DNA from 4 places in the Bacillus sp. FJAT-45350 genome. Region 2 is predicted to be linked to each of the others. Evidence: riboswitches for the same ligand, from Rfam matches in the RefSeq annotation. Region 2 holds a riboswitch; each other region holds the start of a gene.
What was found. Region 2 has a riboswitch for lysine ahead of CD003_RS18680 (aspartate kinase). Riboswitches for the same ligand answer to the same signal wherever they lie in the genome.
Positions count from the first base shown of each region.

Region 1: linked by a shared signal. The riboswitch ahead of dapA (4-hydroxy-tetrahydrodipicolinate synthase) and the one ahead of CD003_RS18680 (aspartate kinase) in region 2 are both predicted to bind lysine.
Region 3: linked by a shared signal. The riboswitch ahead of lysA (diaminopimelate decarboxylase) and the one ahead of CD003_RS18680 (aspartate kinase) in region 2 are both predicted to bind lysine.
Region 4: linked by a shared signal. The riboswitch ahead of CD003_RS09000 (Na+/H+ antiporter NhaC family protein) and the one ahead of CD003_RS18680 (aspartate kinase) in region 2 are both predicted to bind lysine.

Region 1 is NZ_NISU01000001.1:1,845,130-1,853,266, reverse strand. Features, by position in the region: gene CD003_RS09310 (aldehyde dehydrogenase family protein) at 1-44, shown strand, start outside; gene CD003_RS09305 (M24 family metallopeptidase) at 170-1,384, shown strand; gene CD003_RS09300 (DMT family transporter) at 1,536-2,465, shown strand; gene bluB (5,6-dimethylbenzimidazole synthase) at 2,753-3,397, opposite strand; gene dapA (4-hydroxy-tetrahydrodipicolinate synthase) at 3,595-4,482, opposite strand; lysine riboswitch at 4,649-4,831, opposite strand; gene CD003_RS09285 (YhcN/YlaJ family sporulation lipoprotein) at 5,070-5,672, shown strand; gene CD003_RS09280 (hypothetical protein) at 5,725-5,922, opposite strand; gene CD003_RS09275 (aspartyl-phosphate phosphatase Spo0E family protein) at 6,077-6,220, opposite strand; gene CD003_RS09270 (YhcN/YlaJ family sporulation lipoprotein) at 6,524-7,228, shown strand; gene CD003_RS09265 (hypothetical protein) at 7,309-7,878, opposite strand.
Region 2 is NZ_NISU01000002.1:432,789-440,925, forward strand. Features, by position in the region: gene CD003_RS18660 (electron transfer flavoprotein subunit beta/FixA family protein) at 1-271, shown strand, start outside; gene CD003_RS18665 (electron transfer flavoprotein subunit alpha/FixB family protein) at 287-1,261, shown strand; gene trxA (thioredoxin) at 1,569-1,883, shown strand; gene uvrC (excinuclease ABC subunit UvrC) at 2,048-3,817, shown strand; lysine riboswitch at 3,897-4,083, shown strand; gene CD003_RS18680 (aspartate kinase) at 4,195-5,424, shown strand; gene CD003_RS18685 (YslB family protein) at 5,491-5,916, opposite strand; gene CD003_RS18690 (TrkH family potassium uptake protein) at 6,031-7,380, shown strand; gene CD003_RS18695 (succinate dehydrogenase cytochrome b558 subunit) at 7,791-8,137, shown strand, end outside.
Region 3 is NZ_NISU01000001.1:2,059,617-2,067,753, reverse strand. Features, by position in the region: gene CD003_RS10395 (stage V sporulation protein AA) at 1-356, shown strand, start outside; gene CD003_RS10390 (stage V sporulation protein AB) at 346-768, shown strand; gene spoVAC (stage V sporulation protein AC) at 783-1,244, shown strand; gene spoVAD (stage V sporulation protein AD) at 1,263-2,285, shown strand; gene spoVAE (stage V sporulation protein AE) at 2,285-2,635, shown strand; gene CD003_RS10370 (stage V sporulation protein AE) at 2,641-3,210, shown strand; gene CD003_RS10365 (spore germination protein) at 3,203-4,678, shown strand; lysine riboswitch at 4,772-4,954, shown strand; gene lysA (diaminopimelate decarboxylase) at 5,052-6,356, shown strand; gene CD003_RS10355 (LysM peptidoglycan-binding domain-containing protein) at 6,559-7,491, shown strand; gene CD003_RS10350 (peptidylprolyl isomerase) at 7,836-8,137, shown strand, end outside.
Region 4 is NZ_NISU01000001.1:1,779,201-1,787,337, reverse strand. Features, by position in the region: gene CD003_RS09005 (MFS transporter) at 1-138, opposite strand, end outside; gene CD003_RS09000 (Na+/H+ antiporter NhaC family protein) at 449-2,005, opposite strand; lysine riboswitch at 2,117-2,302, opposite strand; gene CD003_RS08995 (type II restriction enzyme) at 2,422-3,717, opposite strand; gene CD003_RS08990 (DNA adenine methylase) at 3,695-4,564, opposite strand; gene CD003_RS08985 (FUSC family protein) at 4,705-5,736, opposite strand; gene CD003_RS08980 (YjcZ family sporulation protein) at 5,950-6,048, shown strand; gene CD003_RS08975 (hypothetical protein) at 6,203-6,709, shown strand; gene CD003_RS08970 (YjcZ family sporulation protein) at 6,967-7,062, opposite strand; gene CD003_RS08965 (hypothetical protein) at 7,453-8,064, opposite strand.

The sequences.
Region 1 (8,137 bases), on a different contig from region 2:
TGACCGAACAGAAGGTTGTCTGCTTCAAGTTATCAAATGAATAATAGGCATTCTTTCATTTTTTAAGGAATAGGCGGAAAATTTGAGAGATCTAGTTTTTTGACCAAGCTCATAACTGCTAGAGGACGAATATCTTATCAGTAGGAGCAGAAGAAAGGGGTGGATAATCATGTTTTCGGTGTTAGAGTATAGAAAGAGAATAAATGACACAAAAAGAAAAATGATAGAAAACGGAATTGATGTGCTTCTTATTTCAAACCCATCAAATATGAATTACCTAACGGGGTATAACGCCTGGTCATTTTATGTACATCAAATGCTTGTCGTCATTTTAGATGAAGACCAGCCAATATGGATTGGTAGAGAAATGGATGCAAATAGTGTTCAAAAAACCACCTGGTTAGATGAAAACCATACTATCCCATATCCAGACCATTTTGTCCAAACAGCAGATAAGCATCCGATGGATTTTATTGCAAATATATTAACTGAAATCGGTCAGGCGACAAGAACAATTGGTGTTGAAATGGACTCACATTATTTTACTGCATTATGTTACGAACGATTGAAACAAGGCTTACCGAATGCTTCTTTTAAAAATACAACAACGCTTGTCAATTGGGTTCGTCTAATCAAGTCTGACCAAGAAATTTCTTATATGAAAAAAGCAGGAAAGATTGTTGAGAAAGCAATGCAGAGCGCTTATGATACAGTTGATATAGGCGTACGTGAATGCGATGTTGCAGCGAGCATTTATCATGCTCAAATAAGTGGTACATCACAATATGGCGGTGATTACACTTCAATTGTACCGATGCTACCAACGGGAAGTAACACGAGTTGCCCTCATTTAACTTGGACGGAGAGGCCATATCAAAATGGGGATTTCTTAACGATAGAAATTGCAGGTTGCTATCAGCGTTATCATACGCCTATGGCACGTACAGTGGCACTTGGGGAATCACCTAAACAGGTAACTGATTTAGCGGATGTCGTATTAGAAGGTATTAATGAAACAGTTACAGCTATTAGACCTGGTATGGCAGCTGAAGAGGTAGAAGCTGTATGGAGCAAAACGATTGCAAAAAGGGGTCATCATAAAGACTCAAGATTAGGATATTCAGTCGGGTTAAGCTACCCACCTGATTGGGGAGAGCATACCGTGAGTTTTCGCAAAGGAGATAGAACAATTTTACAGCCGAACATGACATTCCACCTAATGCCTGGAATCTGGTATGATGATTATGGAGTTGAAATAACGGAGTCCATTCGAATTACAGAAGATGGTTGTGAGCTGCTTACTAACTTCCCTCGAGAACTGTTTAAAAAAAAGGGTAATGATTTGCTGATTAATGGAAATTGTTTATTGAAGGAAGACTATTAGAGGATACTTGGTATGAGCTCTTTCCTTATTCAAAAAAATCGCTAACACTCTTTATTAGCATTAGAAAGCAAGTTGTCCTATGATAGAGTAGGCACACTTGCTTTCTTCTTGGTTTTACAAAATTTCAGTGTGGTATAAAAGGTGAGAGTATATGAAAAATGAAAAAAGTATAATTTTAACATATGGCTTAATCGGCTTTGTTATGGTTATATGGGGCTTAAATGTTGTTATGTTAAAGGTGTTAGTTGAGTATTTACCACCAGCGACGATGCAATCATTACGTATTTTTGTTGCTGGACTTGTAGTCTGTGCAATTTTATTTTTTCAAAAGCAATTTCGTCCTTTAACGAAAAAAGAATGGAAAGTTACCATTATTACGACGTTACTAGGAGTCGTTGGTCATCATTTATTTTTAGCGATTGGTTTATCAATGACAACCGCATCTAATACATCTCTAATTTTAGCTTTATTACCATTAACGACGTCACTTTTTGCCCTATTGCTATTAAATGATCAGTTAACACGTCTACGTTTAGTAGGGATTTGTTTTGGTCTTGTTGGTGTTGGACTTATCATTTTGAATGGTAGTGGGGGAGTAGGTTCAATTAATTACGGTGATTTATTTGTTTTTCTAGCAATGCTTGTCCAAGCTCTGAGCTTTATCTATATAAAGAAAGCAACAGCAACAATAGATTCGAAATTTATGACAGGTATTATGTTAATCATCGGTTCTTCTATGTTATTTCTTATAAGTTTAGTACTAGAACCAGGTGGATTAGGAAGTGTAGTAAACACACCTGGATATGTATGGGCAATCTTCTTTGCATCAGCTATTGTAGCAACTGCTATCGGCCATATTCTGTTTAATTCCGCTATACAACGGATTGGGGCAGGTCAAACGGCTGTCTTTAATAATTTTGTTCCATTTTTCGGGTTAGTGAGTTCAGCTATTTTCCTTGGTGAGCAAATAATGCCTGTTCAGATGATTGGTTTTGTTATTATCGTATTCGCTGTTTTATTAGGTACTGGATATGCTGATGATAAGATTTTAAGAAAGGTAAAGAAAAAGCAAGCAGCATGATAGGGAAAGTGCTAAGTTTTTTTGGACAGCAATTCCTTCATTATTGAAAAAAGGCAATTGTTTAGGAAGTAATAGGACAACAGTTCCGTTAATAGGGTGTAAAGGCCTAGTTTATTAATGTTTATAAGGCAATAACTGATTCAGTGTCTGAAAGCCTCGGGAAAATTCATCATTTTATATAAATAACGAATTGTCAGACCGATTATCATAACAATTATAAAAAACACATAAAAAACGCGTTGAGCACATGATATCATTTTGCTCAACGCGTTTTTTATAATCAAACATTATCGCTTTTGGGCCCACTTATCTTGGAAAATAAGTTTTTCTAGTTCACGACGTTCTTCCCAGCCTGTTGATTCTAGGATTGGCTTCTCAGGATAGTGGTCAGTGTACCCAAGTGACATTAGAGCGATAGGATCCACATGTGGAGGGATATCTAATATATCTCTCACATCATTCTTCTTATAAAAGCTTACCCATCCCATTGCTAATCCTTCAGCACAGCTTGCAAGCCACATGTTTTGGATTGCGCAGGCAGTCGAAAGGACATCTGTTTCTGGTATTGAATTACGACCTAAAACGTGAGACCCACCTCGTGTTGGGTCACATGTAACGCAAATCGTAATAGGCGCTTCTTTTAATCCTTCAATTTTTAAGTTTAAAAATTCTTGTTGGCGGGTATCTTCAAAATGAATGGCTAATGCCCGTCGTTCTTTATCAGCAGCCCATGCTAGCTTTTCTTTCACTGCGTCAGAAGTAATAATAACAAAATTCCAAGGCTGCATGAAGCCGACAGATGGGCCTGCATGAGCTGCTTTTAAAATACGTTCAACCACATCTTCTGGAATTGGTTTGTCGTTGAAGCTTCTTACATCACGGCGATGTTCAATAACCTTATATATTGCATCTTTTTCCCCTTTTGTAAACATATATTACAATCCCCCTTAATCAATATTATAGAATAAAAACTATAGTATGTATCATCTATATCCTACCAAGAAATGGGGGAGAAAACTACAATATTAATTATGAATTATGATTTAAGAATGATGAATTGAGGGGAGGATGTGCTTTCCAACTACAAAAAAAGCTACTGCCACATGAGCAATAGCTTAGTTCATATAAGTTAGCTTACATAAAATGTCATTGTTGGTTGTACAACAAGTTGAAGTTGATGGCGTTCTTCTTCGTTTAACGGTAGAAGTGGTAGGCGAAGCGAACCACATGGAACACCTTTCATTTCAAGTGCAGCTTTAACTGGTGATGGGTTTGGAGCTGTGAACAAAGCTTTCATTGTCGGTAAAGTATGTCTGTGAATTGCTGCCGCTCTTTTCACGTCACCAGCATGGAAACTAGTTACCATTTCTTGCATCTCGTTTCCGATTACATGCGCAGCAACAGATACAACTCCTGTGCCACCGATAGAAAGAACTGGTAATGTTAGGCTATCGTCTCCACTGTATAAGCTAAAGTTCTCATCAGTTTCTTGGATGATTGTAGACATTGCATCTAAATCTCCACTAGCTTCTTTCGTACATACAATATTTTCAATTTTGGATAAGCGAATTGTTGTCTCAGCAGAGATGTTTACAGCGCTACGTCCAGGTATATTATAAATCATCACTGGTAAGTTTGTTGACTCAGCAATAGCTTTGAAATGCTGATACATTCCTTCTTGAGAAGGCTTGTTATAGTACGGTGCAACAATCATAACAGCATCTACACCGATTTCTTCCGCTTTTTTCGTTAAAGCGATTGTAGCAGCAGTGTTATTTGAGCCAGTACCAGCGATAACAGGTACTTTTCCATTGACGTTTGTTACAACGAATTGAAATAATTCTAATTTTTCCTCAGTTGTTAATGTTGGTGATTCACCTGTTGTTCCTGCAACAACAAGAGCATCAGTCCCATTTGATAGTAAGTGATTAAGTAAAGTTTTTGTTGCTTGGAAGTCTACGTTTCCGTCCTGATCAAAAGGTGTCACCATAGCAGTTACTACATTTCCAAAGAACATGTTAAATTCCCCCTCTATTCAAGTAAGTTGATCGATAGTATTGACTACATTTCGTTGTGTCATATTGAATAGAGCTACTCTAATTTGTCCCTTTTTTAAAGGAATACGCAAAAAAGCGGTAATGAGAGCCTCATTACCGCTTGGAATTTCCATAGAAATGTTCCATGCGTGAGATAGCCCTCCATATAGCGAAAACGCTATATGACAGTTCTGCATTTATTAAATGCAAAACCAGCCTCAAGAAAAATGAGAATCTCTTGGCTTCGGCAAATCCCCCTTTCATAAATCATCAACGGACCTCATTATCCTCAGATTAATTACTTATGGTCTTTGCACCTCTATCCTCACTTCAATTTTTGAAGTAAAGAATATTGATTTGTGTGTCTACCTTAACAAATATTATTATTGATTGCAATGGTTATTAGGAAAATTTCCTTTAAGTAACAAGATTATTTTTTAATGATGTAAGTAAACCTAAAAATAGAAAAGGCCACTGAAAAAGTCTAAAATAGCCTATTCGAGAAAAACGCTGAAAAAGTGAGGGACGCATTTTTTCAGTGCTCTCAAAATAGAAAGGGGAGGTTATCGTGAAATATAAGCTCTTATATGTAGTGTTTGCTATTGTGTTTCTGGCGATTCAAAGTGTGCTTACAGGTTGTGGTCCAACTGATGAAGCAAGAGGGGTCGAGATTTCAGGAGAGCCGGCTCTTGAAACAGAACCATTGGAGTTTCGGCCAAATACGTTAGAAGAGCGTTCTAAGTTTCGTCGTCAGCCAGGAATGGTAGCAAAAAGTATGACAGGTAGAGGAACGAACACGAGAGAGGACAATATTCTATATCAAGAACGAGTAGACGGAGATATTTTAAATGCATTAACGAGTGAAATTAAAGATGTTGATGGGGTAGAAGATGCAAGTGTTGTCATTCATGAACGAACAGTAATCGTAGGTATTATTTCAAATCAAGAAGAAGAAAAAGTGAAGCAAGAGATTAATGAAATCGTTTCAAAAAGAGTAACAGCAGAAGAGATTTATGTTGTTAATGATGAAAAAGGATTTCATGAAGTACGTTATTTAGAAGGAGAATTACGAAATGGACGAGCGTTTCATGAAGAAGGTCGTAAAGATGGCATTCGAATTTTATCAGACTTAAGTCGTATCCTTCAAAAGCCTTTTGAGCACAACCGCTAATTACTATATAAATAATTCCAAAGTGCAGAGAAAAAGGCTGAATCATCAGCGACTACACTGTTGATTCAGCCTTTTTGTGCTTAATCTCTTTTTCATATTCAAGCTGTCCATCGGCAAAACCAACGCGATAAACACTTTTGAGGATACGTTCGATCTCATACTTTGTGACAGAAGATACATCTACACCATCTAACACCTTTAATCTCATAAGTATTTCATCTTTGGATATTTTAGCTGTTTCTATACTCATGTTCGTTCACTCCTTAAATTAGCTCTAGATACAATTGCAACTAATTATTAAGTAACCTCTCCATAGTGCTAAGTCAATTATATACTAAAGTACTAATAAATGTGAACGAATATTTACTTTTTAAAAAAATAAGTAGAGAGTTTTATCTATGTTTTTATATTTTAGATTGTGAATTGCATTGCACCATATTTAAAAGTTTATCTAATTCTTGACTACATTGAACAGTTTTGTCAGATGTGAATCCGTATTTCTTTGCATAGGTTAACATCTGATGTCGTTTTGCTTCGATTGCGAGCATTATCACCATGACCACTCCATATTAAATTATCTTGAATTCAAAAGTTATTATACATAAAGCATGAACTAAAGGGAATCTATTTACCAATTTTAGTGTATTTCTCCCAATAATAGTGGTAAAACGACAAAAACAGAAAAGTAGGGGTAAAATAATAGTCAAGTAAAAGTTAGTCAATTGACAATGTGAAAAGTAATTAATTTATTAGCGATTCTTATCACTTAATTCTCCCAAATATTGATTGAGTAAAAAAGTCGACATGTCACAAGCTATAAATAAAAGAAATGAAAAAGGAGCTTGGTTACCATGAGAATCGTTTATACAGTTATATCAAGTTTACTTGTCGTAGGGTTACTTTCTGGTTGCTCTTTAGAGCAGAAGCAAATCATGGGGGCAAATGCTAACGAAAATGAAGGTTTTAGTGGATATGGAACAGAACGAGTACGCTATATGGAGGGCCCCTTAACAGATATGATGGTTATTGATGAAACTCCTAAGGGAAGAACAAAGTATAGTGAAGATATTGCAAGAAAAAATATTAATATTTCGGGTGAGAGAAATTTAAGTATGCCAAATCAAGGGACAAATCGTGTAGGCTCAAGAGTATTAACAAATAGTCCAGGACTGTTACACGATAAGCGTATGATGAGTGATAAGCCACATATGGAGAAATCGGGAATAACAATTCAACAGGAGAATGATTTAGAGAGTGTTATCCAAAGCCGCTTACTTGCTTTTAACAATGTACATGAAGTACATGTAATCACAATAGATAATAAAACATTAGTCGGTGTAAAGTCGAGTGAGCAAAATCGAAAAAAGCTTGAATTAGAATTACGAAATGATTTATCCAAAATCATGAGCTTGGAAAATATATATATTGCAACTGACCGATTAAATGCAAATCGTATTAAAGCTTTGAAAAAAGGGTTTAGTACGGCTGAGCCATTTGAAGGTATTGGTGCAGCATGGAGTGAAATTATTGATAACCTAGATGGTACTACTAGATAACGTGAATAGAGGCTGGGACACAAGGACGCTTTTGACCTTGTGACCCAACCTCAATGCATTTAAAAGATTTTTTTATATTCCTAGTTGATACCGAATTCTTCCAACACTTCTTTGTATTCTCTTTGCATTTGCTTAAGAGAGATGACAGTATTCTCATAATAAGTCCTTGCCATCTGGATTTGTTTCTCATTATTAACATCAATAGATGCGAGCTCATCTTCGAGCGAATCAAGTTCAATTAACGCACTCATGTGTACTTCATGAAGTCCTTCAAATTCGTGAGGTGTACGTAGATGAAGGATTTTGTCGGCGTGTTCATTAATGCTTCGAATTAACGTTAGGGATTCATCTACTCTTTTTTGATTATTTCGGTCTTCAAAAAAGAATGTTCTCATTTCATCAATCGCCAAGTAAAATTGATCAAGATAATAACCAAATTCATCAGCGTATTCTTCCATTTCTTGTGGAACATTTACACGTTGTTTATTTTGTTGCTTTACACTAGGTGGTTCAATGACTGTAGTTCTTTTTTCTGTATTCTGCCGTTCAATACTTTGGGCAATATCATTTGCTTGGTCATTTCCGTTACAACCAATTGATAATATACAGATTAAAGAAAGCGTTATTATTGAAAGGATAGTTTTTTTCATTTAAGGTACTCCTCCCGTTTAATGTACTTCTGTCTCTTATTATGGTAAAAAACATATGAATTATTCGTTATAAGTAAAATTATCCATATACTACCAGTTATTAATTTGAAGGTGAAAAATAGAGGTTTGGACACAAGGTTTCAATAGAGGGTGCAATCGCTCCGTTCGCTACGGCGCCTTGAAAGGAGAAACAAACCCCTTTTCAAGCCTTTTAAAAGATGTAGCTACTCCGCTGATTGCTTAGAGGCTGGGACAAAAG
Region 2 (8,137 bases):
TTCTTTACCAGTTCTAGTAACAGCTCAACAAGGTTTAAATGAGCCACGTTATCCTTCACTTCCAGGGATTATGAAAGCGAAGAAGAAGCCGTTAGAAACATTAGATTTAGATGATCTTGATATTGATGAAGATGATGTTGAAGCAAAAACAAAAACAATTGATATCTTTTTACCGCCACAAAAGGGAGCAGGAAAAATCCTTGAAGGTGAATTAGATGCTCAAGTTCAAGAGCTTGTTTCATTGCTAAAATCAGAAGCAAAAGTCATATAAATTGGGGGGATCAATATGTCTAAAAAAGTATTAGTTCTAGGTGAAGTTCGTGACGGAGAATTACGTAATGTATCATTTGAAGCAATTGCAGCAGCAAAGGTAGTATCTGAAGGTGGAGAAGTAGTTGCAGCATTATTTGGTGAAAGTGTTTCTGCATTAGCAGAACAAATGATTCAATATGGAGCAGATCGTGTTATTACTGTAGAGCACGGTGACTTAAAAGATTATAGAACAGATGCATACCAGCAAGCACTATTACAAGTGGCAGATGTTGAAAATCCAGATAGCATTATTATGGGACATACTGCACTAGGGAAGGACCTTTCTCCACGTCTTGCAATGAAACTTGAGGCTGGCCTTATTTCAGATGCAATACAAGTTGAGGTTGAGGGAGACCAAGTAGTATTTACGCGCCCAATTTACTCAGGTAAAGCTTTTGAAAAGAAGACTATTGAAGCTGGGAAAGTCCTAGCTACAATTCGTCCAAATAACGTTCCTGCACTAGATAAAGATGAGTCTCGTTCAGGTGATGTTAGTAGTGTAAACGTTGATATTAAAGATTTACGTACACAAATTAAAGAAATCGTTCGTAAGACAACTGGTGGTGTAGACTTATCAGAAGCAAAGATTATTGTTGCTGGTGGCCGTGGTGTCAAAAGTGAAGATGGCTTTAAACCATTAGAAGAGCTTGCTGAACTTCTTGGTGGAGCAGTTGGTGCTTCACGTGGCGCGTGTGACGCTGAGTATTGTGATTACTCACTTCAAATTGGTCAAACTGGTAAGGTTGTAACACCTGACTTATATATTGCAGTAGGTTTATCAGGAGCTATTCAGCATTTAGCTGGAATGAGTAACTCTAAGGTAATCGTTGCAATTAACAAAGACCCAGAAGCTCCAATTTTTGAAGTAGCTGATTATGGTATTGTTGGAGACTTGTTTGATGTATTGCCAATTTTAACAGAAGAATTGAAAAAAGTAGTTGTATCTTAAGGTATAATGGGAAAAGATAAGCATGGAATATTCCGTGCTTATCTTATTTTATATAAGAAAGTATAAGAAAAAGTAAATCTAATAAGAGTCGCTTTACTTTTTCTTAATTAATAAGAAGGAAAAGGAATATTTTATGACGAATATACTAATTAAATACAGCTTTCTTCATTAATTATTACCTACATTGTTAAATCATACATACTGTTTGTGAGATCTGGTATCAATGAGCAAGATATTAGCATGCGTATTTTTCAGGTGGTATAATTCAATATGAAGTAAAGCACGACAAATTAAGGAGGATTTTCCAATGGCGATTGTAAATGTAACAGACCAAACATTCCAAAACGAAACAAGTGAAGGTGTAGTTCTTGCAGATTTCTGGGCACCTTGGTGCGGACCTTGCAAAATGATTGCTCCTGTACTTGAAGAATTAGATGGTGAAATGGGAGAAAAAGTAAAAATAGTTAAGCTTGATGTAGATGAAAACCAAGAAGTAGCTGGTAAATATGGTGTAATGAGTATCCCTACACTAATGGTTTTCAAAAATGGTGAAAAAGTAGACCAAGTGGTAGGTTTCCAACCAAAAGAAGCACTTGCAGAGTTACTTAACAAACATCTATAATATGAAAAGTCTGTTACTTCTGGTAACAGACTTTTTTTCTGTTTGAATGGAAACTATAATATACTTAACTTTTGATATGATATTAATAAGAGACATTTACATTTACTTATTATTGATAACTCATAACCCATAACTCATAATTAAAAGTGAGGGGAGGAAGGGCTATGTCACTAAAACAAAAGTTGGCTGTATTACCAGACCAACCTGGTTGTTATTTAATGAAGGATAATCAAGGTACGATTATTTATGTAGGAAAAGCTAAGGTTTTAAAAAATCGCGTTCGATCGTATTTCACAGGATCCCATGATGGAAAAACACAGAGATTAGTTAGTGAAATCACTGACTTTGAATATATAATTACATCCTCTAATATCGAAGCATTAATCCTAGAGATGAATTTAATTAAAAAGCATGACCCTAAGTACAACGTCATGTTGAAAGACGATAAATCTTATCCGTATTTGAAAATTACATCTGAAGAACAACCTCGTCTAATTACGACTAGAAAAGTAAAGAAAGATGGAGGGAAATATTTCGGTCCATATCCTAATGCAGGTGCTGCTACAGAGACGAAGAAATTATTAGACCGATTATATCCATTAAGAAAGTGTAGTACGATCCCTGATCGTGTTTGTCTCTATTATCATATTAATCAATGCTTGGCCCCGTGTGTTAATGAAGTCAATCAAGATGAAAATAAACAGATGGTCCAAGAAATTACTCGCTTTTTAAACCAGGGACACGAGGAAGTAAAAAAAGAGTTAACAGAAAAAATGCTTAAAGCTTCTGAAGATTTAAATTTTGAGAGAGCAAAAGAGCTCCGAGACCAAATTCAGCATATCGATATGGTCATGCAAAAGCAAAAAATGACAATAAATGATCAAGTGAATCGAGATGTGTTCGCATTTGCCTATGATAAAGGGTGGATGTGTGTACAGGTCTTTTTTATTAGACAAGGGAAGTTAATTGAAAGGGATGTCTCGATATTTCCTTTTTATAAAGAGCCGGAAGAAGATTTATTAACGTTTATTGGACAGTTTTATATGAAAAAGGAGCATATTAAACCTTCCGAAATTCTTTTACCTGATAATATCGATAGCGACTTACTAAGCGAATTGTTACAAGTGAAAGTGCTACAGCCAAAGAGAGGGAAAAAGAAAGAGCTTCTTGAATTAGCTCATAAAAATGCTGAAATTGCTCTTAAAGAAAAATTTTCTTTAATTGAAAGAGATGAACAGCGCACGGTAAAGGCTGTAGAAAACCTAGGAAAAGTTCTGCAAATTAGCCCTCCGTATAGAATAGAAGCATTTGATAATTCTAATATCCAAGGAACCGATCCAGTATCGGCAATGGTGTCCTTTTTAGATGGAAAGCCAAGTAAAAAAGATTATCGAAAATATAAAATCAAAGATGTAGAAGGTCCTGATGACTACGCATCGATGCGTGAAGTTGTTCGACGACGCTACTTTCGTCTATTAAAAGAGGGTGCTCCACTACCTGATTTAATTGTCATTGATGGTGGTAAAGGTCAAATTTCTTCAGCTCAAAGTATTATTGAGGATGAGCTTGGTCTTTCGATTCCAGTATGTGGACTAGCAAAAGATGAAAAGCACCGAACGTCACAACTATTGATAGGTAATCCACCAGAGGAAGTCCCGTTAAAAAGAGATAGTCATGAGTTTTATTTATTACAGCGCATTCAAGATGAAGTTCACCGATTTGCGATTAGCTTTCATCGTCAAACGAGAGGGAAGTCGATGATATCCTCAGTGTTAGATGAAGTTCCAGGAGTTGGACAAAAGCGAAAACAACAGCTACTTAAGCATTTTGGATCAGTGAAAAAAATGAAGGAAGCGGGTATGGAGGAATTTAAAAAACTTAAAATACCTGAAAAAGTAGCTGAAGAAATTATTAAACATTTAAGTGAAAAGTAAATAAGTAAAACTTATTGTCAGATAGATAAAATTTTGTTATTATGAAAACTAACTTAATAAGCCGCGCTTCATATTTTGAAGTGATGGTAGAGGAGCGAAGACCATTAGTAAATGTTCTGAGGTGATTGAGTACCTAAGAAGAATATTGAAAGGGGAATTTGCCGAAGTGATAAGAGTCTCAATACTCTTTGAGCTGGACCTGTATTAAATAAGTGCAGGGCTGTCACACAGCCAACCTAAAAGTTGTGTGGAGAACTATCTCACGTGAGTAAGGGAACAAGTGTGGTACCGGATAGGTATGACAACAACAGTGAGGGGGTTTCTCTTTTCTGTTGTTTTTTTGTGTCCTTATTTACCTAAATGAAAGGATGGAGAAGATGTCAGTAGTCGTTCAAAAGTACGGTGGAACATCAGTTGGATCTGTGGAAAGAATTCAGCATGTCGCAGACCGAATTATTAAAACAGTAAACAGCGGGAAGCAAGTGGTGGCAGTTGTTTCAGCTATGGGGAAATCGACGGACCAATTGGTAGAACTTGCTCAACAAATATCTAAAAAACCGAGTAAAAGAGAAATGGATATGCTATTAACAACAGGTGAGCAAATCTCAATTTCGTTATTAACAATGGCACTTCAGCAACGAGGTCATGAAGCAGTATCACTGACAGGCTGGCAAGCAGGAATGATGACTGAGGAAATTCATGGCAATGCTCGTATTACAGAAATAAAGCCAGAGCGAATCGAAAAGCATTTAGAATCTGGCAAAATTGTTATTGTTGCTGGGTTCCAAGGGGTTTCAGATACAGGTGAGATTACAACACTTGGTCGAGGTGGTTCAGATACAACAGCTGTAGCATTAGCAGCGGGACTTTCAGCAGAACGCTGTGATATTTATACAGATGTAACGGGAGTTTTCACAACAGACCCTCGTTTTGTTAAAGATGCTAGAAAACTATTATCAATTTCTTATGATGAAATGCTAGAAATGGCAAACTTAGGAGCTGGTGTTCTACACCCTCGAGCTGTTGAGTTTGCAAAGAATCATCATGTAAAGCTAATGGTTGCTTCAAGTATGGTTGAAGAAGAAGGAACTTTGATTGAGGAGGAAGTATCGATGGAGAAAAATCTAATAGTAAGAGGAATTGCGTTTGAAAATGATGTAACGAAGGTAACAATTGCGGGCTTACCAAATGAATTAACAACTCTATCAACAGTTTTTACCCTTCTATCTGAAGCAGGGGTTAATGTAGATATCATTATTCAAAATCAAAGTAGTAAAGGTACAACCAATATTTCTTTTTCTATTAATGGGGCAGCACTAGAAGAAGTTTTGCAGTTACTGAATATGAATCAAGAGTCTTTGAAATTTGAGGATGTATATCACGAAGAGGATTTAGCAAAAGTATCAATTATCGGTTCGGGTATGGTATCTAACCCTGGTGTAGCAGCAACGATGTTTCAAGTGTTATCTGAAAGTGATGTAATGGTTAAAATGGTTAGCACATCAGAAATTAAAGTATCTGCAGTTGTAAATGAGACTAGTATGATTCAAGCTGTTGAAGCCCTTCATCGTGCATTTGAGCTTGAAGAAGTAGCACTAACAGTTTAAGCAAAAATGAGAGTCTGGGACAAAAGGTCAAAAACGGACCTTTTGTCCCAGACTTTTTTATTGATTTTATTTAATGCTGTCCTTTTCATCCCAATGGAGAGTAAAGAGAACTTTATCCTTCTTCGTCGTATAGACCGCCTCAGTTATGTATCCTTTTATATACTGGACTTGTTCAGCAAGAAATCCTGCCTCTAATTGATAGCATAAAGGGATTTTTTCTTCTAGCAAGGAAGATGTTAATTGTAACATCATTTCATTTCTTTTTTCTTTTACAAAGGTAAGTGTTCCCCACCCTGCCTTATCAAAGAATAGTATAATGTCATCAATCGCTTCTTTTTTATTTTTACGAGCTAGTGATTTACCAGCCCAGTATAAAGTCTGTTCATGTTCTTTACCTAAAAATTCCTCTAGTAATACATTTCGAATAAGATGGTAACCATAAACAGGCACTGTCTGTTCACTTTCCAAGATTGGATCTTTTGATTTTGCCATACATGTAACCCCTCTCTATATAAGTTAATTATAATCTCAAAGCACTTTTTTCTCTATAGATTCGTTATCTAGGAAGTGATATACTGAACTCCGAACTAAGTTGGAGGTAATATTATGAAATCATCATTAAATCAATTTTTAACTCCATTTCGTATCATTATCATTTCTTATATTGTAGCAATGATTCTTTTTAGCTTGTTGCTATTTTTACCAATATCTCAACAGAGTGGGGTAACTTTATCATATAGTGAAGCGTTATTTACGTCTGTTAGTGCCGTAAGTGTAACTGGTCTAACGGTTGTGAACGTTTCTGAAACATATAGCACAATAGGAATTATCTTTCTGGCCCTAGCCATTCAGCTCGGTGGAATTGGGATTATGACATTAGGAACATTTGTATGGATGTTGTTTGGTAAGAAAATTATCCTCTCACAACGCATGCTCATTATGGTTGACCAAAATCAGAATTCCTTTTCAGGGTTAGTTAATTTGATGAGAGGTATTCTACTTGTAGCTATCATCATTGAATTAATTGGAGCTGCAATTTTAGGTACATATTACATACGTTATTTTGATACTGTAGGTGAAGCGTATTATCAGGGGGCTTTTGCCTCGTTAAGTGCTTTTACAAATGCTGGATTTGACATTACTGGACAGTCACTCATACCATTTGCAAATGACTATTATGTCCAGTTAGTAACGATTCTTTTAATATTCGCAGGGGCAATTGGATTCCCTGTATTATTAGAATTGAAAGAATATTTTTCAAAGGAAAACCCAAACTTTAGATTTTCTTTATTTACAAAAATAACAACAACTACCTATTTTATTGTGTTTGCAATTGGTATCGTTGGAATTTGGGCATTGGAGTTCAACCATTATTATGTAGGTCTTGAATGGCATCAGCAGTTATTCCATTCGTTGTTTAATTCAGCAACAACTAGAAGTGGTGGTCTATCGATAATGGATGTTTCCGAATTAAGCTTAGCAACGCTATTATTTATATCAGGATTGATGATTATCGGGGCAAGTCCATCAAGTGTAGGTGGGGGAATTCGAACGACGACTTTAGCGGTTATGTTCTTAACAATAAAGAGCTTTGCTCTTGGAAAAAACGATGTAAAAGTATTTGGTCGTGAAATACATCCAGAGGATAGTCAAAAGGCATTTATCGTAATTTCAGTGTTTATCGTCATGCTTTTTGCGGCTGTCATATTAATTTCTGCATTTGAGCAGGGGAACCAAATCCCATTAGTAGCCATAATTTTTGAAACTGCATCAGCATTTGGAACTTGTGGCTTATCGATGGGAATTACATCAGAGCTTTCATTACCGAGTCAATTTATTCTAATGATTCTTATGTTTATAGGGAGAGTTGGACTGATCGTCTTCTTATTTTCAGTACGTCGTAAAGAGACGAAGAGTTACTATAAATATCCAACTGAGCGAATAATTATCGGTTAGTAGTAAATAATTAGGTAAAGATTTAATAGAAAGTAAAAATGATAGTTACTCATTAATTACCTAAAGACAATCTTTTTCTCACTTTATTTATTTAGTGAATAAAAGTAGTTGAAGGTTTGAGACCCTTTTAAAATAAGGGTTTAATGTGTACTATCATTTTTTTGTGCCTATATATATCGGAATTTTTCGACTAAATTTTGTAGACGTTTTCTTGACGATACTAAGGGATGGGAGTAAAATAAATTTGTCGGATTTTATTCACAGAAACTTAACCTAAGTTTCATATTATTCTTAATTTGGTAGCAACGAGATAAATACGGGGAGGTTTCAAATTTATAAGTTTAAAAGAAAGAGTAAGAGAGCAGTTGCTAGAAGTGTAAAAAAAATTAATATCTGGGGGGAAAATTGGTATGGCCGGTAACCGGGAATTTATGAATCGAAGACTACATTCATTATTAGGAGTCATTCCAGTAGGTTTATTCTTAATTATGCATTTAGGAGTTAACTACTTTGCTACTCAAGGAGCAAGTGCATTTAACCAAGCAGCAAACTTTATGGATAACCTACCATTTAAGTATGTTATGGAAATTTTTGTAATCTACATTCCATTACTTTATCATGCAATCTATGGTGTTTATATTGCGTTTCAAGCGAAAAATAATGCAGGGCGCTATGGTTTCTTTAGAAACTGGATGTTTTTCTTACAACGTGTAACAGGTATTATCACATTAATATTCGTTGTTTGGCATGTATGGGA
Region 3 (8,137 bases), on a different contig from region 2:
TTAAGAAAAAGAAAATTGCACTCGTTTATTTTCTCCTCATATGGTTTTTGTTATTTGTAGGGGCAGGTTTAGCGATTATGAATTTTCATGAAGATGTGAGTATGCAAGAGGTTCATCAAAAAATTCATATGGCAATCACAGGTGAAGAAAACCCTAAACCACTGCTATTTCAAATACCGTATTCAATAGGATTAGGTCTCGGTATGATTTTGTTCTTTAATCATATATTTCGTAAACGATTGAATGAAGAACCAAGCCCTCTTGAAGTTGAAATGTTCAATTATGAACAAAACCTAGACCAATACATTATTTCTCATGAAAATAGTGAAAGTGAAACCAAGTTACATGGTGATTAAATCGTTTTTAATCATGTTTGTTGGACTTTCTGGAGGGCTCGCAGTTGGAGCTGGGTTTGTGGCGTTTCTAACAGTATTAGGAATTGTGCCAAGACTTACACAATTATCAAAAACAAGTAAGTTCATTCATTACTATGAAGCAGCGATAATTATCGGCGCATTAATAGGAGCGTGGGTAAGTTTACAAGATTCTATTTTATATTTATGGAGAGTTCTACTTATCCCAACTGGTCTTGCTTCCGGGATGTTTATAGGGTTACTTGCAGCCGCGCTGACAGAAGTACTAAACGTATTTCCAATTCTTGCAAAGCGAATAGGTGTAGCTGAGAAAATAATTTATTTATTAATGGCGATAGTTCTAGGGAAAATATGTGGGTCTTTATTTCACTGGATTTATTTCGTTGATATGTAAAAGGAGTGAAGAATGTGGATGCTGAGAAGAAAAAAATAAAAGAGTATCAAAAGAAAATAAAGCCATATCAACCGAAGACACCCTATCTTCTAAACTGCCTTAAAGCCTTTTTAATAGGCGGAGCCATTTGTGCAATAGGACAGGGAATATCAAATTTCTACATTAGAGTCTTTGACCTTACCGAAAAAACAGTTACAAGTCCTACGATTGCGACGCTTATTTTACTAGCGGCGCTTCTAACAGGACTAGGTGTCTATGATAGGTTAGGTCAATTTGCAGGTGCTGGTTCAGCTGTTCCGGTGACCGGTTTTTCTAATGCGATTGCAAGCGCTGCTCTTGAGCATAAAAGTGAAGGACTTGTTCTAGGGATAGGCTCGAATATGTTCAAAATTGCTGGAGCGGTTATTGTGTTTGGTGTTGTGTCAGCTTATTTAGTAGGACTCACAAGACTACTTGTTCAAACGCTAATTAGCTAACAAAGGAGGCAGAGCGATGTGAAGCTCGTTGGTAATCAAACATGGCGATTCGAAGACGGAATCTATCTCACTTCAACGGGTACAGCTGTAGGTCCAATTGAATCAGAAGGGCCGTTAAAAGAAGATTTTGATACGAGCTATGATAATCTCTATTGCGGTGAAGCCAACTGGGAACTAGCTGAACGAAAATTATTAATGGATTCAATTGACTCATGTTTACAAAAACAAAATCTCAAAGAAAAAGAAATAGACTTTTTTCTTGCAGGAGATTTATTAAATCAAAATGTGACTTCGAATTATGTTGCTAGATCAATGGGAATTCCTTTTTTAGGAATGTTTTCAGCTTGTGCAACAGCTATTGAGACATTAGCTATGGGATCAGTCTTAGTTGATGGTGGTTATGCAAATAAAATAATAGCTGCAACGAGTAGTCATAATGCCACTGCTGAGCGACAGTTCAGGTATCCTACTGAATTTGGTGGACAGAGACCAGAATCCTCTACTTTTACAGTGACAGGAGCAGGAGCAGCTTTAATAAGCAAAAAACCAGGTCAATTAGGGATAAAAATACGTGAGGCTACAATTGGTAAAGTTGTTGACTTAGGAATTAAAAATCCATTTGATATGGGTTCAGCTATGGCTCCAGCAGCTTGCGACACAATTGTTGCTCATTTACAGGATACAGGTAGAAAAGCAGAAGACTACGATTTAATAGTGACAGGAGATTTATCAAGAGTTGGTAGTGGCATTGTCAAAATGTTATTAAAAGAACAAGGGATTAGCCTCCATAATAATTATCAAGACTGTGGTGTGATGATTTACAGCCAAGATCAAAATATTTTTGCTGGAGGCAGTGGGTGTGCATGTCCTGCTGTTGTTACATATGGTCATTTGGTGAATGAAATGAAAAAAGGCAAGATTAAACGAATGCTTGTTGTCGCTACAGGAGCACTTCTTAGTCCTACAATGATGCAACAAAAGGAATCGATTCCATGTATTGCTCATGGAGTTGTTTTAGAGTCTGAGGTGATAGATTCATGATGGAATATGTAATTGCCTTTGTTGTTGGTGGAACTATATGTATTGTAGGTCAACTTTTACTAGATGTCCTGAAGCTAACGCCAACTCATATGATGAGTACCTTAGTTGTTGCCGGAGCACTTTTAGATGGATTTCATTTGTATGATAGGCTCATTGACTTTGCCGGGGCAGGTGCAACCGTCCCAATCACTAGCTTTGGACATTCACTCGTTCACGGGGCGATGGCTGAGTCAGAGAGATATGGATTTTTAGGAGTAGGGATGGGAATTTTCGAGGTTACATCTGTAGGGATTTCTACTTCAATATTATTTGGTTTTTTAGTAGCAATTGTATTCAAACCGAGGGGGTGAAAGTAGTGAGTGAAAAAAAGCGAGTCATTCTCATTACGGACGGCGATCAATCAGCGAAACATGCAGTTCAAATCGTTGCAAAACAAATAGGTGGCCGTTGTATAACGAGCTCAGGAGGGAACCCTTCAAGGTTATCAGGTGAAGAGTTAGTAGAGCTGATTCATAAAGCTCCTACTGAACCTGTTCTAGTTATGTTTGATGATTGTGGCTTTCAACGGGAAGGGCCAGGTGAACATGCTATGCGCTATGTAGCAAATGATTCATCAATAGAAGTACTTGGTGCAATTGCTGTTGCGTCAACGACACATTTCTCGGAATGGACGAAGGTAGATGTAAGCATTGATAGGTATGGAAACTTAACTGAGTATGGAGTTGACAAAAACGGATTGCAAGATTTGGAAATAGGTAGAATTGATGGAGATACTGTATATATATTGGACGAAATGAACATACCTATTGTTGTAGGTGTCGGTGATATTGGAAAGATGGCTGGTCAAGATGTCCCGGAAAAAGGCGCTCCCATCACCAGGAAAGCAGTGGAGATTATCTTAGAAAGGAGCGGAAATCATGAGTGAGCAGCAAGAGAAAATGAAACAGCCTATTTCAAAGAAAATTATAGAGAATGAAGTTGCTCTTAAGTCCAGGCTTGGAATTGGGAAAAGCTTTGACGTCGGGGTAAGAAAATTAACGATCTTTGATAAAGAAATCCAAATTTACTTTACAAATGGTTTATGTGATATTCAATATATCATTGAAGTACTAAGAGAATTAATGCTCGTCGACTCAAGGGAAGAAAAGCCAGACAATGTGAAGAGGGCGATTGAAAATCATCTAACACATGTACAAGTAGAGTTTGTTGATACGTTAGACGATGCCATTTCACAAATGCTTTCAGGACTCATATTTATTTTAGTTGAAGGGGAAGACGAAGCCTTTGTTGTAGATGTTAGAAGCTATCCTGGTAGAGGACCTGACGAGCCTGATACTGAACGAGTTGTAAGAGGTGCTCGTGATGGATATACGGAAAACATCATTCAAAATACGGCATTAACAAGACGTAGAATTCGGGATGAACGTTACCGAAATGAAATTATGCAGGTAGGAGAACGTTCAAAGACGGATATATGTATTTCATACTTAGAAGATGTCGCTGATCCAGATTTAGTAGATATTATAAAAAAAGAACTAAAAGCAATTAATATTGATGGATTAACGATGGCGGACAAGGTAGTTGAGGAGTATATAGTAAAACAAGGCTTTAATCCATTTCCGCTTGTTCGTTATACGGAACGCCCTGATGTGGCAGCTACACATTTATTAGAGGGTCATGTCGTTATTACCGTTGATGCGTCACCGAGTGTTATCATCGTTCCTACAACGTTATTCCACCATGTACAGCATGCGGAAGAATATCGTCAAGCACCTGCTATTGGAACGTTTCTACGATGGGTTCGTTTTGCAGGTATTGTTATTTCATTATTCATTTTACCTTTGTGGTTATTAATGGTTATGACACCAGACATGGTACCAGAGGCGATTGATTTTATTGGTCCCAATGATGACATAAATGTACCGATATTTGCTCAAATATTTATTGCTGAAATTGGGATAGAGCTCTTGAGGATGGCTGCGATCCATACACCTTCTCCATTAGCAACCGCCCTTGGGTTAGTAGCTGCATTATTAATTGGTGATATAGCCATTCAAGTTGGTTTATTTACAGCAGAAGTTATCTTATATGTTGCACTAGGAGCAATAGGGATGTTCGCGACACCGAGTTATGAGTTAGGGATTGCGTTGAAAGTCGTTCGCTTATTACTACTCATTGTCGTTGCTATTTTCCAAGCACCCGGCTTTATTATTGCGACAGCGATTTTCTTCCTTCTATTAGTTAGCATTAAAACATTAAATAAGCCTTATATGTGGCCATTCCTACCATTTGATCCAGCTGCATTCTGGCAAATACTTGTACGTACATCAGTACCTAATATTAAAAAGAGACCAAGTATTGTTGGTCCTAAAGATCCAATTAAACAATCGTAATACTGAAAGAAGAATGAGGCTTGCTCCTCATTCTTCTTTGTGTTAGAGTGGGATAATAATTGACATTCCAAATAAAGAATAGCCTCGTCAAAACGATGGGGTAGAGGTGCAAGGTGAAAAAGTACATTTGTGGAGTTTGTGGTAACTGTGAAGCGAATGGGAAGGTCAACTTGCCGAAGTGAAAGAGGATGCCACAATCTTTTATTGCTGGGTCGTTACTAAATAAGTAACGGACTGTCACTATAGTGTTTATTATAGTGGAGTACTATTCTTATGACTTGAGGTTACTATTGCTTTCTATATTCTATATAGCAGCTAGTGTTCCTTATACATTAGCTGCTTTTCTAATGAACATTATTAAGGAGAGAAGAATATGTTTTTACATGGTACTAGTAAAATAAATGAACTTGGGCATTTAGAAATAGGTTCAGTTGATACAGTGAAGTTAGCAAATGAATTTGGTACGCCTTTATTTGTGTATGATGTGGAATTAATTCGAGAAAGAGCACATCAATTTCAAGAGGCTTTTAAAAAGCAAGGAGTAATAGCTCAAGTTGCATACGCAAGCAAAGCGTTCAGCTGCATTGCTATGATAGAGTTAGTTGATGACCTTGGACTAAGCTTAGATGTTGTTTCTGGAGGAGAGTTATATACAGCTGTTGCGGCTAAGTTTCCAATGGAGAGAATTCACTTTCATGGAAACAATAAGAGCAAGGAAGAAATTGATTTTGCTGTTGAAGCGGGAATTGGTTGCTTCGTCGTTGATAACTTCTACGAATTAGACTTACTCGAGCAAGCAAGTGAACGTCATCAAAAGAAAATTTCAGTATTACTTCGAACGACACCTGGTGTAGAAGCGCATACTCACGATTATATTTCGACTGGTCAAGAAGACTCTAAGTTCGGTTTTGATTTATTAAGTGGTCAGGTTGATAAAGCGATTAAACGAATTCAAGACAAAGAGCAGTTTGAGTTACTAGGTCTTCACTGTCATATTGGTTCTCAAATTTTTGAAACAACAGGATTTGTGATGGCTGTCGAAAAAATCTTTACTCACGTGAAGAAATGGAAAGAAGAATTAAATTATATCCCTAAAGTATTAAATTTAGGTGGTGGATTCGGTATTCGTTATATCGAAGGAGATAAGCCACTTCCTGTTTCAGACTATGTGAATGCCACAATTGATGCTGTGAAAGAACAATCTAATCAATTAGGTATAGATGTACCTGAAATCTGGATTGAGCCAGGAAGATCATTAGTGGGAGATGCAGGGACGACTCTTTATACAGTAGGTTCTGAAAAAGAAATTCCAGAGGTTCGTCATTATCTATCAGTTGATGGTGGTATGAGTGATAACCTTCGACCTGCATTATATCAAGCGGAGTATGAGGGGATTCTTGCAAATCGTGCATTAGATGAAGCTGATAGCAAGTTCTCCATTGCGGGTAAATGCTGTGAAAGTGGAGATATGCTTATTTGGGATCTTCCACTTCCTAAAGCAAAACATGAAGATATTTTGGCTGTCTTCTGTACGGGAGCATATGGATATTCGATGGCAAATAACTACAACCGTATCCCGAGACCGGCTGTTGTCTTTGTGGAAAACGGAACAGCGAAGCTCGCAATTCAACGTGAGTCATATGAAGATTTACTTCGTCTAGACAAGTCAATTCGCTAACTTTATAGAGGACAGTATTACAGGTAATGACAACCTCGTAATACTGTCTTTTTTTCTGTTCAAATCAACTCAGGTAATGGAATTAGATTTACAGAAATGGAGCTTTTACTAGATTATTACCAATTATACGTTTTTTCCCTAGTAATCTACTAGTGAAGTTGGATAATATTCGCAGTATGATTCAGTTAGGAGGGAAGACATCATGAAAAAACTACTTTTGCTTCTACTTATTGTACTTTTCATTCCTACGAAAGCGTTTGCATCAAATGTAGCAGACCGAATTGTAGAAACAGGAAAGCAATACATAGGAACACCATATCAATATGGAGCACCACTCGGGAATACGTCAAGCTTTGATTGCTCTTCGTTTTCAGCCTATATTTTTGGCCAACATGGGATTACTTTACCAAGGGTTAGTCAAGATCAAGCGCGAGTTGGAACGGCAGTAAGCAAAGGGGACTTACGAAAAGGAGATCTTATTTTTTATGACACAAACTTTGATGGAAGAATTAATCATTTAGGAGTCTATATGAATAGCAACGAAATGATTCATGCTTCTTCAAGTCAAGGGGTACATATTACTCGTCCATTTTCACCTTATTGGGAAGCACGATTTGTTTCGGCAACTCGTGTAATATCTAATGAAAATTCTTCAAACTCAGGAACTACTTATACGGTAAAAGCAGGGGATACACTATTCCTCATTGCTAGAAGTCATCAAATAACAGTTGAACAGCTAAAGCAATGGAACCAGTTGAATTCAGATACAATTTTTGTAGGACAACAATTAACTATTGTTGGGCCGAATCAAATTAGCCAGAGTCCAAACACGAAAATGAACGTTCATACAGTTGCACCAGGTGACAGCCTTTGGACGATAAGTCGTACATATGGTGTAAGTATCGACCAAATCATTGTCTGGAATTCATTAACTAGTACTGTAGTTCATCCAGGTCAATCATTATTTATTCAAAAGCCAACAACTGTGACAACTGAAAAACTTCATGTTGTTCAAGCTGGTGAATCATTATGGCTCATAGCAACAAAGTATAATATGTCTATTATTGAAGTAATGACGATTAATAATTTAACAACATCAACGATCTTTCCAGGACAAAGTTTAAAGCTCCAATAGGATAAAACGAGGGTGAGAAAAGGATGAATTATACCTTTTTTCATCTTTTTTAATGATTTAGAAACTTAAAAATACATTTATGTGGATAATCAAAAAAGAGCAATGGCTGCGCACACTACACGCTTAACAGCAAGAAAAGCACTTGCTGTTAAGCTCAACACAAGGTAGTGGCTCCGCACATTGCTTCAAACAAATACCGCTTTTGCGGTTTTGTTCTTTACTGTGAGGAAGAGCTACTATAGCTAATTACTTTCTATACATATTAAAGTTGTCTTTCTTATTTCACTTTTACATATAGTTTGTAGTACAATAAGACGAGCTTTTAATATTAGGAGGTATACATAATGAAAAAAGGTAGTATTGCATTTGAAAATGGAGAAAAAATCACGTTTGAACTATACCCAGAGGAAGCGCCTGGAACAGTTGAAAACTTTGAAACATTAGCTAATAAAGGTTATTATAATGGTTTAACTTTCCATCGTGTAATTCCACACTTTGTTGCTCAAGGTGGTTGTCCAACAGGTAATGGTACTGGTGGTCCTGGTTACACAATTAAATGTGAAACAGAAGGAAACCCTCATAAGCATGAGGCTGGTTCTCTTTCAATGGCACATGCAGGTAAAGATACTGGTGGAAGCCAGTTCTT
Region 4 (8,137 bases), on a different contig from region 2:
GAGAATAGGAAACATTGCAGGTACGAGAGCTTGAATTGCATCATTTAATAGATGGACAAAACCTATGATAAGTAAAATTCGATATGCTGTTTTTTCTTGTGGTACCGGCGTTGTAACGTTTTTTGTTTGAACTTGCATATAAAATATTCTCCTCTTAATCTATAGTAAATAAAATGATTATAACACCATCGGATTGAAAAGTCTGAATTGTGAATTCATTTATTACAAAAAAGTTTCTACGAACGATTAAAGGCCGTTGAAAAAGTGAAAATTACACTTTTTCAGCGGCCTCGAACGATTTTAAAATACTTCAATGTGGATAAGTAGGGCAATGGCTTCGCGCACTACTCGTTCAGAGATAAGAAAATCACTTGTCACTGAACTTTTAAACATGTAGTGGCTTCGCACATTGCTTTTAACAAATTCCTCTATGTGGATTTTGTTCTGTTTAGTATGATTGTTTTCTAGTTAACGTAATGAGAGCAATCATGACGATGACAAAGGTTACTAATAATGTCACTAAACTTATTATCATGCTTCCTGTTAATCCAAGAACAATATATCCAATTACTGAAATCACTCCTGCAATAACAGCATAAGGGAGCTGTGTAATTACGTGATCAACGTGATGACAGCCTGCGCCAGTAGAAGAGAGAATCGTTGTATCAGAAATTGGTGAACAATGGTCTCCAAATACAGAGCCTGCTAGGACAGCAGCTAATGCTGGTAATAATAGAGAAACATCGATAACAGCCATAATTTGTCCAGCGATTGGTAGCATTAAGCCAAATGTTCCCCATGACGTCCCCGTAGAGAATGCCATAATTCCAGCGATAACAAATAGGATAGCAGGTAACCAACCAATGTTAATGTTAGAATTCTCTACTAATCCTGCAAGATATTGACCCGTTTCTAACTGACCAATTAAATCAACGATACTCCATGCGAAAATAAGGATATACACGGCAGGAAGCATACTCTTAATCCCTGCTTTAACAGCAAGACCGGATACCCCAGCCGACAAATCTTTTTGAGTTAAGAATAAAATAAAGCTAATCACTACACTAAATATACCACCATAAAGTAAAGCCGTTGCTACATCTGTATTTTCGAAAATATCTAGAATGGTTGCAGTACCATCAGTACCTTCAATTCCAGTATAAATCATAGCTCCAACTGTACCGATAACTAGTGCTATGATAGGAACAATCAGATTAAGAACTGTTCCTTTTTTGCTTACTGGTAAGTCTTCAGATAATTCACCAGGAATCTTACCCTTATCAGTATTATACGTTTGACCAGTTTTCACTGCCATTTGTTCATGTCTTTTCATACTACCAATATTAATATTGAAAATTGCTGTAACAAAAACTAATAAAATAGCAGTAATAACATAGAAGTTTAATGGAATCATTTGAATAAATGCTGAAAAGGCAGTATATTGAGTAATCTGATGTGTAGCAAAGATCGTCCCGATAATCCCGATAATATATGCTCCCCAACTTGAAATAGGTGAAACAACACAGATTGGGGCAGATGTTGAATCAATAATATAGGCCAATTTTGCACGAGATACACGGTGTCTATCAGTAATCGGACGGCTAACTTGTCCTACAGCTAATGCATTAAAATAATCATCAATAAAAATGATAATGCCAAGGAATGCTGTAACAATTTGCGCTCCAACTCTTGTTTTGACTCTCTTTAATGCCCATTCCCCGAATGCACGACTTCCGCCTGAAATCGTAATAAATGCTGAAATAATTCCTAATAGAAATAAGAATAATAGAATGTAGACATTCCATGTATTTAACCCACCATCAGAGATGAAAATATCTCTTATACTAGCAAGGATTGTTGAGACTGTAGCAACCGGAGAAAAGCTCTCAAGTAGTAAGGCTGCAGATATAACCCCGACACCCAATGATAAAATTACTCTTCTTGTTAAGAGAACCATCACAATGGCAAGAAGAGGGGGGATTAATGAAAAAATAGTTCCTATCAATTTTCTTCCTCCTTAACAATGTGTAGATGATCCATACAATAATAGAGAACACAAAAAAACAGAGAAGTGATAGACATATCTATCATTACTCTGTAATGTAGTAAATCTGCCACGACCAGTAGTTCTCCATTATGAACATAAATTCATCTTCATAATGACAGTGTTACCCTTATTTAAGGCAACCCCAACAGAAAAAATTGACATTTTCCCTGCTTCGGCGAAAACTCCTTTTTACAATGGTCAATGGTTGTCAGCCTCACATTGTATACTTATAGTTTTCGCACCTCTACCTCATCGAAAGACAAGGTAATATTAAATTGTAAACGCCTTAGTTATTATATCAGTAATATAAATATGGTCAAGTTGAAAGATTAGGTAAGATAAACAGAGATATCAAATTATATTGAGAAAATTTTTTAAATTTGTGTTAATCGATATATCCACTCTGACCATTTTTGAACAGACTGCGACCTACGTATAATCGTACTATTATTTGGATTTACATTTGCTTTATTTTCTTTCATAATCTCGATTCGTCTTTCCTTATTTAGGAACTGGTTAGGAACCCATTCTTGAAATGCAACATTGAATGGAGCATGTTCTAATATAGAAGAGATGAGTGACATATATTTTGCTTTGTATGACATAGACATAATGTTTCGACCTTTGTTACTTAGTTTGAAATAAGTGGTTCTATTCTTTTTGACTTTTTCAATGAGGCCTAAATAAACTCCAGCATCTGCGTGGTAATAAGATTGTCTACCATTAAAGTCGTAATTCTCAGCAATATCGTTGGGACTCATTTCTCGTTCATAAAGTAACCCTAATAAATCTACGACTCTTTCAAATGTATCCGCTTGTGGAAAGGGGATATCCGTTCTTTCTTCGACAAGGGGTGTGGAGTGTGCGAGATGTAGGACTTCTTCTATTGTTATTTTCTCGTTATCAATAATAAAATCTTGCTGCTTCAGTAAGCGAATAGAATTAAACACTTGGTCGTCGTCAAATGTATAGACAAAGAAACTAAAGATGTCATTAGAGTGTGTGAAGAATATTGGTATAATATTTTTATTCGTTTTGTTCTTCCAAACACGGTAAGGATAGAATAATTGGCGAATATTAAAGTCCTTCACAGTTTCCTTCTTGGCCTCAACGATTAGAAAGGAGTCTTTCGTTTCATATCCTCCATCAATCTCAATTTGAGAACCCTCTACGTTGATTGAAAAGGAACCTTCATGAGCAAGGTTAACTTCATAGTTGAAATGCTTTGAACCCATTCTCCCTGACACAGTTTGTAAAAGAGGAGCGTTTCTATTTAGTTCTAGTACATGTTGAAACATTCCTGAAACATGAGCTGCATGGAGAGCTGCGCTTTCAGAGTACAAGTCATCACGTTTAATTGTATCAATAAAATCAGGAATGCTAACACGGGTAGGAATTTGATCTTTATTGTATTTAACCTTTTCGAAAATCTCGAAGTTGCCGATTACATATTCGCTCCGAGAGAGAGGAAGAATCGATAATTTCGTTTCTTTAAACGGTTGTGGTAAGCTCGTCCTATGATCGAATTTACACATTAATCGAGGTTCGCGTACTTCACGTATGTCATTCGCTGCTATACGATAAAATCCATCTCGCTCAATACGCTGCACAATATTATATTTATCAAAAAGAAACTCCCACGCAACATCATTTTTTGTCTTTTGAGACATAGCTAAGTATCACCGCCTCATCTATTTTCCCTCTGGATGTAGCTTTCGAGTTAATGCTTCTGGTTGCTTTTACTGGAATCGCTTCAAAGTTAGCTTGTCCATATAAGTCACGAATAAAGTCCGTATATGAATTTGAAAGCATGACATAGCAACCTCTATCTGCAAGCTCAACAAAAACATCCTTCAAACGTACTTGTTCTTCTTTTCCAAAACCCGTTTGGGAATAACTTGTAAAAGAAGAAGTAGTAGAAACAGGATCATATGGTGGATCAAAATAGACTAAATCTCCCTTTTTCGCTTCTTCTAATACAGTCTTTGCAAAATCTTCGTTTGTTATTGTTACGTTGTTCTTATTTAAATAGTCATGGACAGTTAAAAGGACGTCTGAATTTACAATATTAGGATTTTTATAGCTACCTTTTGGTACATTATATTGACCTTTAGAGTTTACTCGGTATAAGCCGTTAAAGCATGTTTTATTTAAGTAGAGCACTCTAGCAGCTCGTTCAGTTAGAGATATGTTCTCAATTGTTCCATTACGGTCCCATTCTCTCACTATATAATAATAATTCTCATCTTGTCCGTGCTTTTCAGCATGTATTTCTAAATAAGTAATAAGCTTGTGAACATCGTCACGAATCGTCTGATAAACGTTCACAAGCTCTTGATTGACGTCATTTATATAAGCTTCCTTTGGTGCTATATCAAAAAGTAATGCTCCCGCACCAATAAACGGTTCGAAATATCGATTATAATCTTCGGGGAGATATTGTCTTAATACAGGCAAAAGCTGCCTTTTTCCTCCTGCCCATTTTAAAAATGGTTGTAAATTACTCGTCTTGTTCATCAATTCCACTCCCACTAAAAACAAAAACTTATGTTCGTTATTATGATTTCTAACAACAAGTATACTATAGAATGCTGAATTATGAATTATGATTTATTAATTGGAATTTAAATTTATAACTCATAACTCATAATTAATAATTACTCACTCCTCACCAGTTGCTCTAGTTCCTCAAGTGTATCATGAAGGGAAAGTAGTTCGTAGAAGATGATGACAATAGGTGTGAAGTGATGGTAAAACTGTTCTTGGTTACTTGGTTGTTTATTACTCTGATATTTGAATCGGATGTCTAGCTCATCAATATATAAATAATGGTTATCAGGTATTTGATGTTTTTCATCTTGAAGAATTTTCACCATTGATTCTAAAAGGTTTTCAATAAGATTCTTTTGTTCAGGGGTAAATTCAACTTTTTGATTCATGTATTGTAAGTTGCCGAGATGTAGAATGATTCGCTCTAGAAGGTTAAGTCTTTTTTGAGAGTCATAAAATTTTCTTAGGTCTTTTTTCTTCACTTTATGGTATTTCCATTCTTGTCTTTGGGCACGAGAGAGTTTAAGAACGTCATCGCCACCTTCTCTTAGCTTTAAGTATGTTTTTGAAGCGGACTTCGTGTATTTAATTTCTTGATTTAGGATCTGTTCGATCGATTCTTTTAACACAGTACTACTTGCGATAAAAAGTGAATCAAGCTTCGTATTGATAAGCCCAGTAAATTTTGGTGGTAAAATTGCGATATTGACAATTGTTGCGATGAACAACCCAATCGATGTAGTTCCTAAGCGTGATAAGAATGTTAATAAATATTGACTTTCAATCGAAGGGACCATTGCTACTGCAGTTAATACGGCAACTAAAGCTCCTTCTTGTAATTTTAAGCTATTACAGATAATGATCGTTAGCGTTGCAGCAAATGCGTATGTCATAGCTGATTCACCAAACATGTAAGCGAAACTAATTGAAACAGCAGCACCAATCGCAGATGCTGGGAAACGAATTAAACCTTTCCGTATCGAATCAGATGCTGTTCTTTCAATAGAAACGATGGCAGTAATTACAGCAAAGATGGCAGGTAATTCTAACAGCAAGCAAATCCAAGCAGTTATTAACACAGCTAAACCGGTTTTAATAACACGGGCTCCCATAAATTTAAATTTAAATATGTCATGCATTGCTATCACCAATCTTAATGTTAGTATTCTTATTTTCTAGTTTATCGTATATAAAATAATGATTTTACCCTTATTTGTATAATTTAGCATATTTGAAATGCTTTTTATAAATTTTTTTACAAAATAGTTAGACACCCAAACACTCATAGCCTTCATGCATATAGTGACTGTGTGATGGTTATTCACAATAATTAAAAACGAGGAGGAGTTAGAATGTCAGGTTACGGTCATACAGGTGGATTCGCGTTAGTGGTAGTTCTATTCATTCTATTAATCATCATTGGTGCTTCATATGTAGGATATGGTTACTAAGAAATAACTGATAGAGGGTGTATCTAAAGGTTTTTCCTTAGATACACCCTCTTTGTTTTTATTTTCCTATTATAGATTTTTTAAACTTAATGGGTACATGCTCAAGTATATATACCCTACATACAATGAGAATGTAATGTTAGGAGGAGATAGCATGAATCATATGTACGGAAATTATTCTTATGCAAATGTTCCTACAGGATATAGAGCGGATACAAGTAATCAAAGAGTACTTCTACCGCTAGCAGCGGCTGCTGCGGGTGTAGGGTTAGGTGCAGGATTAGGTGGTGTGGGTCATGGATTCGGCCCAGGTCATGGATTTGGTCCAGGTCATGGATTCGGAGCAGGTCATGGATTCGGAGCAGGTCATGGATTTGGAGCAGGTCATGGATTTGGTCCAGGTCATGGGTTCGGAGCAGGTCATGGATTTGGTCCAGGTCATGGATTTGGAGCAGGTCATGGATTTGGAGCAGGTCATGGATTCGGCCCAGGTCATGGATTTGGTCCAGGTCATGGATTTGGAGCAGGTCATGGATTTGGAGCAGGTCATGGATTTGGAGCAGGTCATGGATTTGGTCCAGGTCCAGGTCCAGGTCCAGGTCAAGGTCAAGGTTTTGGCTACGGTCCCGGCCACGGGTTCGGACCAGGTGTAGGATATTAAAATAGAATCGCCTAATATGGGGTGCTCCAAAGGTAGATACATACCTTTAGGGCACCCCTAGCTATGTATCGGGTGTTTAAGATGTTCTATATCAAAAAGAGGGAATGGCTGGGTGGTCTAATAGATTTAATTGTTATGAGAGGATTTGTACATGATGACACAAACGAAAAACCTGCTAGGTTGCCCCGTAGCAGGTTTCTTATTCGGAAAAGCTAATCATTAAAGGGATACGTGTAGGTTAGACCTACGTGAGGTAATTAGTAGCCTACACCTACGTAAGCAGAACCTACAATGATTAATAGAATGAACAACACTACGATTAACGCGAAACCGCCAGTATATCCGTGTGTCATGATGAAAAACCTCCTAAAAAGATATTTAAAAGAAGACATCAAATCTTCTTTACTTTACACTATGTAATTACACAGAAAACGTTATAGTGATAGCACCCAATTTTAGTAAGTTTTAAAATAAAAAAGTAAATGGAGGACACTAAAAAATTCATTAGACTTGGTCACTGAAAGTGTGGTTTTCACTTTTATATGACCTTAAAGTTATGCGCGTAGCCGTTCCCTCTTATTAAAAGCTTGCTACGAGTGGTTTCTCGTAGCAAGCGCGTGCGAAGCCATTACCGCTTCTTGAATCATCTATTTGGTGTTTTTTCAGTGTCCTCAATCCATAACCTTATAAAGAAGTAGTGGGACTCATTTTGTCTAGTTCTATTAACAAGTACTTAGACTATTTTAAAAGAAAAACGGTGGGAAGAATAATCCTCCTAGCCCGAAAAATGGGAATCGGCGACGTCTAAATCGTCGAAACCTTCTTGGATAACCATATCCGAAGCCAGGTCCATATCCAGGTCCATATCCATAGCCAGGGCCGTACCCGTACCCAAATTGTCGCTCGTTCGTGTCATCGTCTCTTTCCATATTATCTTCATCACCATATGGCATTAGTAATGTGACACCATCATCATCTACGTCCTCAATAATTCCTTCATACATTTGCCCGTCTGTTGTTTGTGCTTGCATGTAATGTAAATGATAATCATTACACATATCAAACAATTGTTTCTTATGTTTCTCTTGGTCCATTATTTGATGTGGCATTCCATGTTGCTGAGCAACCCCATGCTGAGCTAACCCGTGCTGAGGGGCCATTGTATGTTGCTGAGCTAACCCGTGTTGATGTGGCATTGTAGGTTGCTGAGCTAATCCGTGTTGAGGTACCATCATGTGTTGTTGTGGTAATCCGTGCTGAGGAGCCACCATGTGTTGCTGTGGTAATCCGTACTGGGGTTGCATCCCATGTTGGTGTGCCATTGGCATGTGTGTTTGTTGTTGATGATGATGCATTTTATCATTCCTCCAAAATGTGTATTCACCTATAAGCTATTCACGAACTAGGTAAATGCTACAGTTTTTTTTG